DNA from 2 places in the Erwinia pyri genome. Region 2 is predicted to be linked to the other one. Evidence: predicted binding sites of a transcription regulator. Region 2 holds the regulator's gene; the other holds the start of a gene.

Region 1 (4,753 bases), 230 kb from region 2:
AGGGCAGCAGGTACGGTCCCATGTCCCGGCAGGCGTATGGCAACCGCCACATAGCCATGCTGCCGGTAATCTTCCGCAAAATGGCGCAGACTGTAGGGCGAATCAGTAAGACCATGCAGCAACACTACTGCGCCGCGCGGTTTACCCTGCGGCATCATGATGTAGGAGCGATTCCAGTCCGTAGCAAAATGGCCCGGATAAACGGGGCTGTGCTCTGCGTAACGGTTGTAGGTTTCCGGATCCGTCTGCTGCAGCTTATCGCTGACGTTAAGCTTCATCTCTGCAAAGATTTTCTGCTCATTCTGCAGATAGCCCGCCCAGTCGGTGCGATCCAGCTGGCTCTCACTCAGCTCTTCCGGCACCCAGGTGTGCCACAGCGCTAAATCGGGCCCACGCTCGGTCAGCGCCACGCGCAGCCCTAACAGCACAATTAACGCCAGTATTGCCACAATCGCCGTGCGTTTCAGCCAGATTCTGGTTCGCTGTAGCATCCTTATCCTGTCCTTTATCGTGTTACCCGGGCTGATCTTATGAAATCAAACGCAGAGTTTGCCTCTCAGACTTTTACAAAGCGCAGATAGATGAAACGGATAATAAAATACTCAATGGCGCCCAGCAGCAGGAACCACAGGCAAAAGACCAGCGTATAGAGCTGGCCGATATCGCTGAAATGGAATATCGCCATCAGTCGGTAAGTCAGGCTGAGGCCAAACCAGGGCGCGGGTAACAATAAAGCGGAGAGCATGCCCAGCATCAGCGTGCTCATCGGCATTAAAAAGGTCAGAAACGGGTTTTTCATCATTGTTCCATTCTGGTCAGAAGCCGCCATTTTCCGGCAATCGGGCTTCAGGTTCAATCTGAAGTGCCCGACCTGGCCTTTTTCACAGCAATTTAGGCATTACAGAAGCGGGGTGTTGATAAATATTTTTTTCATCTGAGTGCCGATACAACCCTGATTTCTGCCTGGAATTCCCCCAGTACCGTCAGGGATGTCCCCTTTAACGTAGTAATTCTTTTAGGCTTTTTATCGATTTTTCAGGCGCAGAATTAGCATTCGTTAAAAAGTATAGCCAAGGCTATACTCAAACCCCTGATTTTGTTGTCTTTTTTTTATCGAAAACGCATGGTAGGATGCGTCACACTTTCATCCGCGGCCGCTTATTTTTACAGCGGGATCGGTTTTTATGATGCGTTGAGGGCCTCCTGGGGTCTCAAGCCGGTATAACCACAATGAACATGTACGCCACTCTCATTCTGGCCTTTGGTATGTCAATGGATGCCTTTGCAGCGGCTCTCGGCAAAGGCGCCTGTCTGCACCGCCCTTCGGTGAAAGAGGCGCTGCGGACGGGATTAATCTTTGGTGTAATTGAGGCGCTGACTCCGCTGATTGGCTGGGCAGTCGGCATCGCTGCCAGCCATTACGTGATGGCCTGGGATCACTGGGTTGCCTTCATTTTGCTGTTTGTGCTTGGCGCCCGCATGATCCGGGAAGGCTTCCGTAAAAAAGAGGATGTTGACGAAGCGCCGCAAAGTCACAGCTTTATGCTGTTGGCTACCACAGCGGTAGCAACCAGCCTGGATGCGATGGCGGTGGGCGTAGGGCTGGCTTTCCTGCAGGTCAACATTGTCGCTACCGCGCTGGCGATTGGCGCATCAACCATGATTATGGCCACGACCGGTATATTGCTGGGACGCTTCCTGGGCCCGGTGATGGGTAAATGGGCAGAAATTTTTGGCGGCGTGGTGCTGATCGGGATTGGCAGCACCATCCTGATCGAGCATCTGAATCTTTTTCCCTGATTTTGCAGGCCTTTCCTGAAGCATCTGGCGGGCAACAGCCCGCTTGTTTAACTTCCGTTTAACTTTTTCTTTGCATACTGAAACTCATTTATGTGATCTGGTTCAAATTTATTTGCCTGCAAAAGGTGCGTCTTGTATAATTTTTTTGCACTTTACTAATAAAATTTGAAGCAGGCCGATCGAAATGAAAAAATTACTTAAACGCGTGTTGCACAGCTATGTTGAAGTCTTTAAACACGTACCGCCGGGTGCCATGTCTTAATGGCGCTGGCCAGAAACCCTCGATAGCCGCGGTCAGGGAAAGACCGATGGTTATCACCTCTCATACCCAGCCTTAACTCTTCCTGCTCGTCAGCTTCAGCGCTTACCCGTTCCAGACCGCTCAATCGCCTTCTTCGCCATTCCGCACATCAGTCACCGTCCCTGTGATTCTTTTCAGCAGGCGCAGGCCAATTCGTCTTCTATCCTTTTAAGCAGTAGCAATCACGCTGTTGATGACCAGCTGACAGAGGAGTTCGACATGACGATTACAGCGAATAAAGTTGCCATTGTGACCGGCGCATCACGCGGAATCGGAGCGCAGATCGCGCTTCGCCTTGGGGAAGAGGGATTCAACGTAGTGGTGAATTATGCCAGCAGCGCCAGCGAAGCCGAAGAGGTGGTGACTCAGCTCAAAGCGATGGGCGTAGAGGGGCTGGCGGTGAAAGCGGACGTCTCCCGATCTGATGATGTGGCTGCGATGTTCGATGCTGCTCAGCACCATTTTGGCCGTATTGACGTGCTGGTGAATAACGCGGGCGTGTTGAAAACGCTGCCGCTGATGGAACATTCAGACGAGTTGTTCGCCCAAACTTTTGCTATCAATGTGCAGGGCACATTTAACACACTGCGTGAAGCCGGGAAGCGCCTGGAGGAGGGCGGCAGGATTATTAATCTCTCCAGCTCCGCTATCGGTCTGAATATGCCTGGCTACGCGATTTATAACGGCACTAAAGCCGCCGTGGAAGCCTTTACCCATACCTTCGCCAAAGAGTTGCGCGGGCGGCAGATAACCGTCAATGCCGTTGCGCCAGGGCCGGTTGCCACAGATCTGTTTTTAACCGGGAAAAGCGAAGAGCTGATCCAGAGTCTGGCGAACCTGAACCCGATGCAGCGCCTGGGGCAGCCGGATGATATTGCCGCCGTGGTGGCCTTCCTGGCGGGCGAACAGAGCGGCTGGATCAACGGTCAGGTAATCCGCGCCAACGGCGGGATGGTCTGATTTTTTCTTCACGTTGCTGAATTACGCCTTACACTCACTGTGTGCACCGATTAAGGCCCTGTTCAGGGGCCTGAATTTTCGATGGATTGAGCTTGGCTTACTGCCCACAACGTGCTGAAAAGAAGGTGTAATCAGATGGAATTTAAAGACTACTATGCGCTGCTGGAGGTTGATCCTTCAGCCGATTTAAAAACAATTAAAACGGCTTACCGACGGCTGGCGCGGAAATATCACCCGGACGTCAGTACCGACGCGGATGCCGAACGCAAGTTCAAGCTGATGGCGGAAGCTTACGAGGTGCTGAAAGACAGCGAGCGTCGGGCCGAGTATGACCAGCTCCGCCAGCATCGCGACGATCCCCGTTTTTCCGGAGCCTCTCCCGGCGCCGGCGGCGGCCACTGGCAGCATGAGCAGGGCGGCGCGGGCGACTACTCCGACTTCTTCGAGTCTGTCTTTGGCCGTCATGCCAGTGGGTTTCAGGGACAAACGCGACGACATCCCCCCAGACGCGGTCAGGATCTGGAGATGGAAGTGCCGCTGTTTCTTGAAGAGACGCTGGCAGGCGATAGCCGGACTGTCTCCTTCACCGTACCGGTCCTGGATGAATCTGGCCGACAGATCGACGAAGTAAAGAAAACGCTTAAGGTGAAAATCCCGGCTGGCGTTACAGATGGCGAACGCATCCGCCTGAAAGGTCAGGGCGTGGCGGGCAGCCAGGGCGCAGCTAACGGCGATCTCTACCTGGTTATCCGGCTGGCGCCCCATCCGCTGTTTGAGGTTGACGGGCAAAACCTGCATATCGTGGTGCCGGTTGCGCCGTGGGAGGCCGCTCTGGGCGCTACCGTTCAGGTGCCTACCCTGACCGGAAAAATATCGCTGACAATCCCGCCCGCCAGCCAGAACGGCCAGCGGCTTCGCGTCAGGGGCAAGGGGCTGTCCGGTAAAACCAGCAGCGGCGATCTCTATGCCATTCTGAAAGTGGTCATGCCCGCTAACACTGACGAACAGAGTGCAGCGCTGTGGCGTGAGCTGGCGGAAAAAGCCGCGTTTGATCCGCGCGCTGCATGGGGGGCTACATCATGACTGAACTCGCAAGGTATACCGTGATTGAGATCTGCCGTTCGGTGGATATTTCTCCGGAGGAGTTAACGGAAGTGGTGGGGTTGGGCGTCATCACGCCGACTGAGAGCGAGCCGCAGTGGGTTTTTGACTATTACGCCGTGCATCAGCTGCGGCGTGCAAGAAGGTTGCAGATTGAACTGGAGCTGGAATGGTCAGGCATTGCTCTGGCACTGACGCTGCTGGACAAAGTCGACCGGCTGGAAAAGGAAAATCTTCTGCTCAGGCGGCAGTTAGAGCGGTTACTGCACAGCGCCTGAACTGCTGCCGATCGCTGAGAAATAAGCAGGCCGGTTATCACCGGCCTGAAATTTTTTGCTTAACGCGCGTTGCCGCGTTAGCCATGGCCTGTTAATCCTGACTCTGATACTCATCCAGCGTGGCGTTCTGACACGCCTCAGGACTCTGACGGGCCTGCGCTTTCTGCTGGTCGTTCAGGTTCATCCAGGCCGCGACAACGGTTCTGGCTTCATCCTCATCGAACTCCGGTTTTTCCTGGGCGGAAGGCGACTGACCGCGGGCGTCCAGCGCTTTCAGCTTAGCGATATAGCTCTCAGCTGAGCCGGTCGTTTT
Region 2 (4,753 bases):
CAAGCTGCTCGCCTGGCCGGGCACGCTGCCCATTGAGCTGCCAGAACTCAGGGCACTGAAAAAATTGCGCGACTTTGATGATGTTATTACCGCCCGGGCGCACGGTTTTCTGGACGCCACCGACTATTATCGTCGCTGCAGCGCCATGCCTTTGCTGCCCAAAGTGGAGAAACCGTTACTGATCATCCATGCTAAAGACGATCCCTTTATGACCCATGAGGTGATCCCCGCCGCCCATTTGCTGCCTTCCGCTGTCACCTACCAGCTGACAGAGTATGGCGGCCACGTGGGTTTTGTCGGCGGCACCCTGCGCAAGCCCCAGATGTGGCTTGAACAACGCATTCCGCAATGGCTTTCAACCTGGCTGGACAACTAACGTGATAATTCCCTGGAAAGAGCTCGACAATGACACCCTGGACAACCTGATTGAATCTTTTGTCCTGCGAGAAGGTACCGACTACGGCGAGCAGGAACGCTCGCTGGAACAGAAGGTTAAAGACGTTCGCCGCCAGTTAACCAGCGGCGAAGCGGTACTGGTCTGGTCCGAGCTGCATGAGACGGTCAATATCATGCCGCGTGGTCAGGTGACGGGTTAACGGGCAGAGATGACATCCACGCCTGAAACATGGTACCAATGCGAGGCGACTTTTCTCAGGGAGGTATATGCATGTCAGCCAAACATCCGGTGATTGCCGTAACGGGATCCAGCGGGGCGGGAACCACCACCACCAGCCTGGCCTTCAGAAAGATTTTCCAGCAGCTTGGCCTGCATGCCGCCGAAGTGGAAGGGGACAGCTTTCACCGCTATACCCGCCCTGAGATGGACATGGCGATCCGCAAGGCACGGGATATGGGCCGCCATATCAGCTATTTTGGCCCGGAAGCCAACGACTTTGCGCTGCTGGAACTCACCTTTACCGAGTATGGCCGCACCGGCAGCGGTAAATCCCGCAAGTATCTGCATACCTATGATGAAGCGGTGCCGTGGAATCAGGTGCCGGGCACCTTTACGCCGTGGCAGCCGCTGCCCGAACCGACCGACGTGCTGTTTTATGAAGGGCTGCACGGCGGCGTGGTAACCCCGCAGAATAACGTGGCCGCGCATGTCGATCTGCTGGTCGGCGTAGTGCCTATCGTTAACCTGGAGTGGATCCAGAAGCTGGTGCGTGACACCAGCGAACGCGGCCATTCGCGTGAAGCAGTGATGGATTCAGTGGTGCGCTCAATGGAGGATTACATCAACTTCATTACGCCGCAGTTTTCACGCACGCACATTAACTTCCAGCGCGTGCCGACGGTGGATACCTCTAACCCTTTTGCGGCCCGGGCTATCCCTTCGCTGGATGAAAGCTTTGTGGTGATCCACTTCCAGGCGCTGGAAGATATCGACTTCCCCTACCTGCTGTCGATGCTGCAGGGATCGTTTATTTCGCATATCAATACGCTGGTGGTGCCGGGCGGGAAAATGGGGCTGGCCATGGAGCTGATTATGGGGCCGTTGGTTAAACGGCTGATTCAGGGCAAGAAAATTGAGTAACGCCCGGTAAACAGGCGTTACTCCTACGCTCAGCGAACTACTTTTCCTCTAATTCGATCACTTCGTAGCTGTGGGTCATATTGACCCCTTTACCCAGCATCAGCGCCACAGAGCAGTACTTCTCGGCAGAGAGATCCACGGCGCGCGATACGGCTTTGTCACCCAGCCCGACGCCGCTGACGATAAAGTGCAGATTAATATGGGTAAAGAGGCGGGGAGCCTCTTCACGCCGCTCTGAGGTGAGCTTCACCTCGCAATCCTTTACGTTATGGCGGCCCTTCTGCAGAATCGAGACCACGTCGATGGCGCTGCATCCGCCCGCGGCCATCAACACCATTTCCATCGGGCTTGGCGCTTTATCCCCGGAGTTTCCATCCATCAATACCTGATGTCCTGATGAGGATTCTCCCAAAAACGTTAACCCTTCAACCCACTTGACCCGAGCCTGCATAACAAATTCCTCTAATTCATTTAGTTAACTTCAGATTACGCTTTAGCCTGAAAAACGGCAATGCGGCAGTTTTCCCACTATGCTGAAGCGAGACAACAGAAGACACTCGTTGAAAGCTGTGCTACAAACAAAGCTGTAATATTTTCGTCAGTACTCTACAAGCACGACGAAACGGGACAACATAACGAGCCAGGCTTTTCACAGAGGCCCGAATACATTTCCTGATGGGAAACGCTTGATTATTTCAACGCCTGACAGGGAACTCTGCCCCTGTATTTAGGCACGATGACAACAGAGGATAACAGCGAATGGTTCTCGGCAAACCGCAAACAGACCCGACACTTGAATGGTTCCTGTCACATTGCCATATTCATAAGTATCCATCCAAGAGCACGCTGATTCATCAGGGTGAAAAGGCAGAAACCCTCTACTACATCGTCAAAGGCGCAGTAGCGGTGCTTATCAAGGATGAAGAAGGCAAAGAGATGATCCTCTCTTACCTCAACCAGGGTGACTTCATTGGCGAACTTGGCCTGTTTGAAGAAGGTCAGGAGCGTAGCGCGTGGGTACGTGCGAAAACAGCCTGTGAAGTGGCTGAAATCTCCTATAAAAAATTCCGTCAGCTTATTCAGGTCAATCCTGACATCCTGATGCGCCTCTCGGCACAGATGGCCAGTCGTCTTCAGGTTACCTCAGAGAAAGTGGGCAATTTAGCTTTCCTTGATGTGACAGGTCGCATTGCGCAAACTCTGCTGAATCTGGCGAAGCAACCCGACGCTATGACGCACCCGGACGGGATGCAGATCAAAATCACCCGTCAGGAAATTGGGCAGATTGTTGGCTGCTCACGCGAAACGGTAGGCCGTATTCTGAAAATGCTGGAAGATCAAAACCTGATCTCGGCACACGGTAAAACCATCGTTGTCTATGGCACACGCTGATCGGCTCTGATCCACGGCGCAACAGCCTCTGTTGCGCCTTTTTATTTGGTACGGAGTGATGTGGCGTCGACTGATCTATCACCCTGAAGTGAACTACGCGCTGCGCCAGACGCTGGTGCTCTGCTTACCGGTGGCTGTCGGCTGGCTGCTGGGTGACCTGCAACGGGGCCTGCTCTTCTCTTTAGTGCCTGCCTGTTGCAACATCGCCGGTCTTGATACTCCCCACAAACGTTTCTTCAAGCGCCTGCTCATCGGCGGAACGCTGTTCGCTTTCAGCAGTTTTCTGATCCAGTATCTGGGCGGAAAGGCGGTGCCTTTACCCCTCATCCTGTTCACCATGACGATGCTGCTGGGCATCACCGGCGAGATCAGCCCGCTGCATGGCCGGCTGCTGCCCGGCTCGCTGATCGCCGCTATTTTTACCCTCAGCCTGGCTGGCCGGATGCCAATATGGGAACCGCCAATGCTCTACGTGCTGGGCACCATCTGGTACGGCGTCTTTAACTGGTTCTGGTTCTGGCTGTGGAAAGAGCAGCCGATGCGGGAAACGCTCAGCCTGCTCTACCGCGAGCTGGCGGGCTACTGCGAAGCCAAATACACCCTGCTGACCAGGCTGACGGATCCGGAAAAGGCGCTGCCGCCGCTGCTGGCCCGGCAACAGAAAGCGGTCGATCTGATCACTACCTGCTACCAGCAGATGCATATGCTCTCCGCCACCCGCTACAACCATCACAAACGCCTGACCCGGGCGTTCCAGGTAGCGCTGGATCTGCAGGAGCATATTTCGGTCAGCCTGCATCAGCCTGAAGAGGTGCAAAAGCTGGTAGAGCAGAGCCATGCTGAAGCGGTAATCCGCTGGAATGCGCAGACCATCGCCGCCCGGCTTCGCGTACTGGCTGACGATATTCTCTATCACAAGCTGCCTGAACGCTTCACGATGGATAAACAGCTACAGGCGCTGGAGAAGATCTCCCGACAGCACCCGGACAATCCGGTGGGCACCTTTTGTTATTATCATTTCAGCCGCATCGGCCGGGTTTTACGTACCCAGAGGCCGTTGTATCAGCGGGATTTGATGGCGGACCGCCAGCGCCGTCAGCCACTGTTACCTGCTATCAGAAGCTATCTGTCGCTGAAATCCGCCGCGCTGCGCACCGCCTCGCGCTTTGCAGTGATGCTGACTTTTGCCAGCTCGCTGGCGCTGTTCTTTAATTTGCCCAAGCCTTACTGGATCCTGATGACGGTGATGTTTGTCAGCCAGAACGGCTACAGCGCCACCCGCGTGCGGATCCAGCACCGTGCGCTTGGCACGCTGGCGGGACTGATTATCGCCGCCATCACGCTGCGTCTTCAGGCGCCGGAATCTGTGGTGCTGTTGGTGATGCTGGCGATTACGCTTATCAGCTATCTGTTTATCCGCAAATTCTATGGCTTTGCGATGATTGGTTTCACGGTAACCGCGGTCTGGTCTCTTCAGCTGCTGTCGCTTAACGGCGCGGACTTCCTGCTGCCCCGCCTGCTGGATACGCTGATGGGCTGCCTGATCGCTTTCGGCGGCATGATCTGGCTCTGGCCACAGTGGCAAAGCGGCCTGCTGCGGCAGAATGCGCACGATGCGCTTGAAACCTACCAGGATGCGCTGCAGATGCTGCTGGGCAATGAGCAGGATCCGGTGAAGCTGGCTTATCAGCGTATGCGGGTGAATCAGGCGCATAACGCCCTGTTTAACTCGCTGAATCAGGCGATGCAGGAGCCGGGATTCGATTCGCGCTATCTTTCCGATATGAAACTCTGGGTGACGCACAGCCAGTTTATCGTGGAGCA

Evidence for each region. The regulator CRP, encoded in region 2, controls carbon source genes, mostly activating them, when cyclic AMP is high. The targets are predictions, from matches to a motif close to ATGTGANNNNNNTCACAT.
Region 1: the regulator CRP is predicted to act here: its motif matches at 1,891-1,908, upstream of azuC (stress response protein AzuC).

The regions. Positions count from the first base shown of each region.
Region 1 is NZ_CP132353.1:180,735-185,487, forward strand. Features, by position in the region: gene Q3V30_RS00810 (alpha/beta hydrolase) at 1-491, opposite strand, end outside; gene Q3V30_RS00815 (DUF1158 family protein) at 557-799, opposite strand; gene mntP (manganese efflux pump MntP) at 1,231-1,800, shown strand; gene azuC (stress response protein AzuC) at 1,985-2,062, shown strand; gene Q3V30_RS00825 (SDR family oxidoreductase) at 2,321-3,061, shown strand; gene cbpA (curved DNA-binding protein) at 3,197-4,144, shown strand; gene Q3V30_RS00835 (chaperone modulator CbpM) at 4,141-4,440, shown strand; gene Q3V30_RS00840 (hypothetical protein) at 4,532-4,753, opposite strand, start outside.
Region 2 is NZ_CP132353.1:410,338-415,090, reverse strand. Features, by position in the region: gene Q3V30_RS01885 (hydrolase) at 1-376, shown strand, start outside; gene Q3V30_RS01880 (YheU family protein) at 378-596, shown strand; gene Q3V30_RS01875 (phosphoribulokinase) at 668-1,537, shown strand; gene Q3V30_RS01870 (OsmC family protein) at 1,575-1,988, opposite strand; gene crp (cAMP-activated global transcriptional regulator CRP) at 2,297-2,929, shown strand; gene Q3V30_RS01860 (YccS/YhfK family putative transporter) at 2,988-4,753, shown strand, end outside.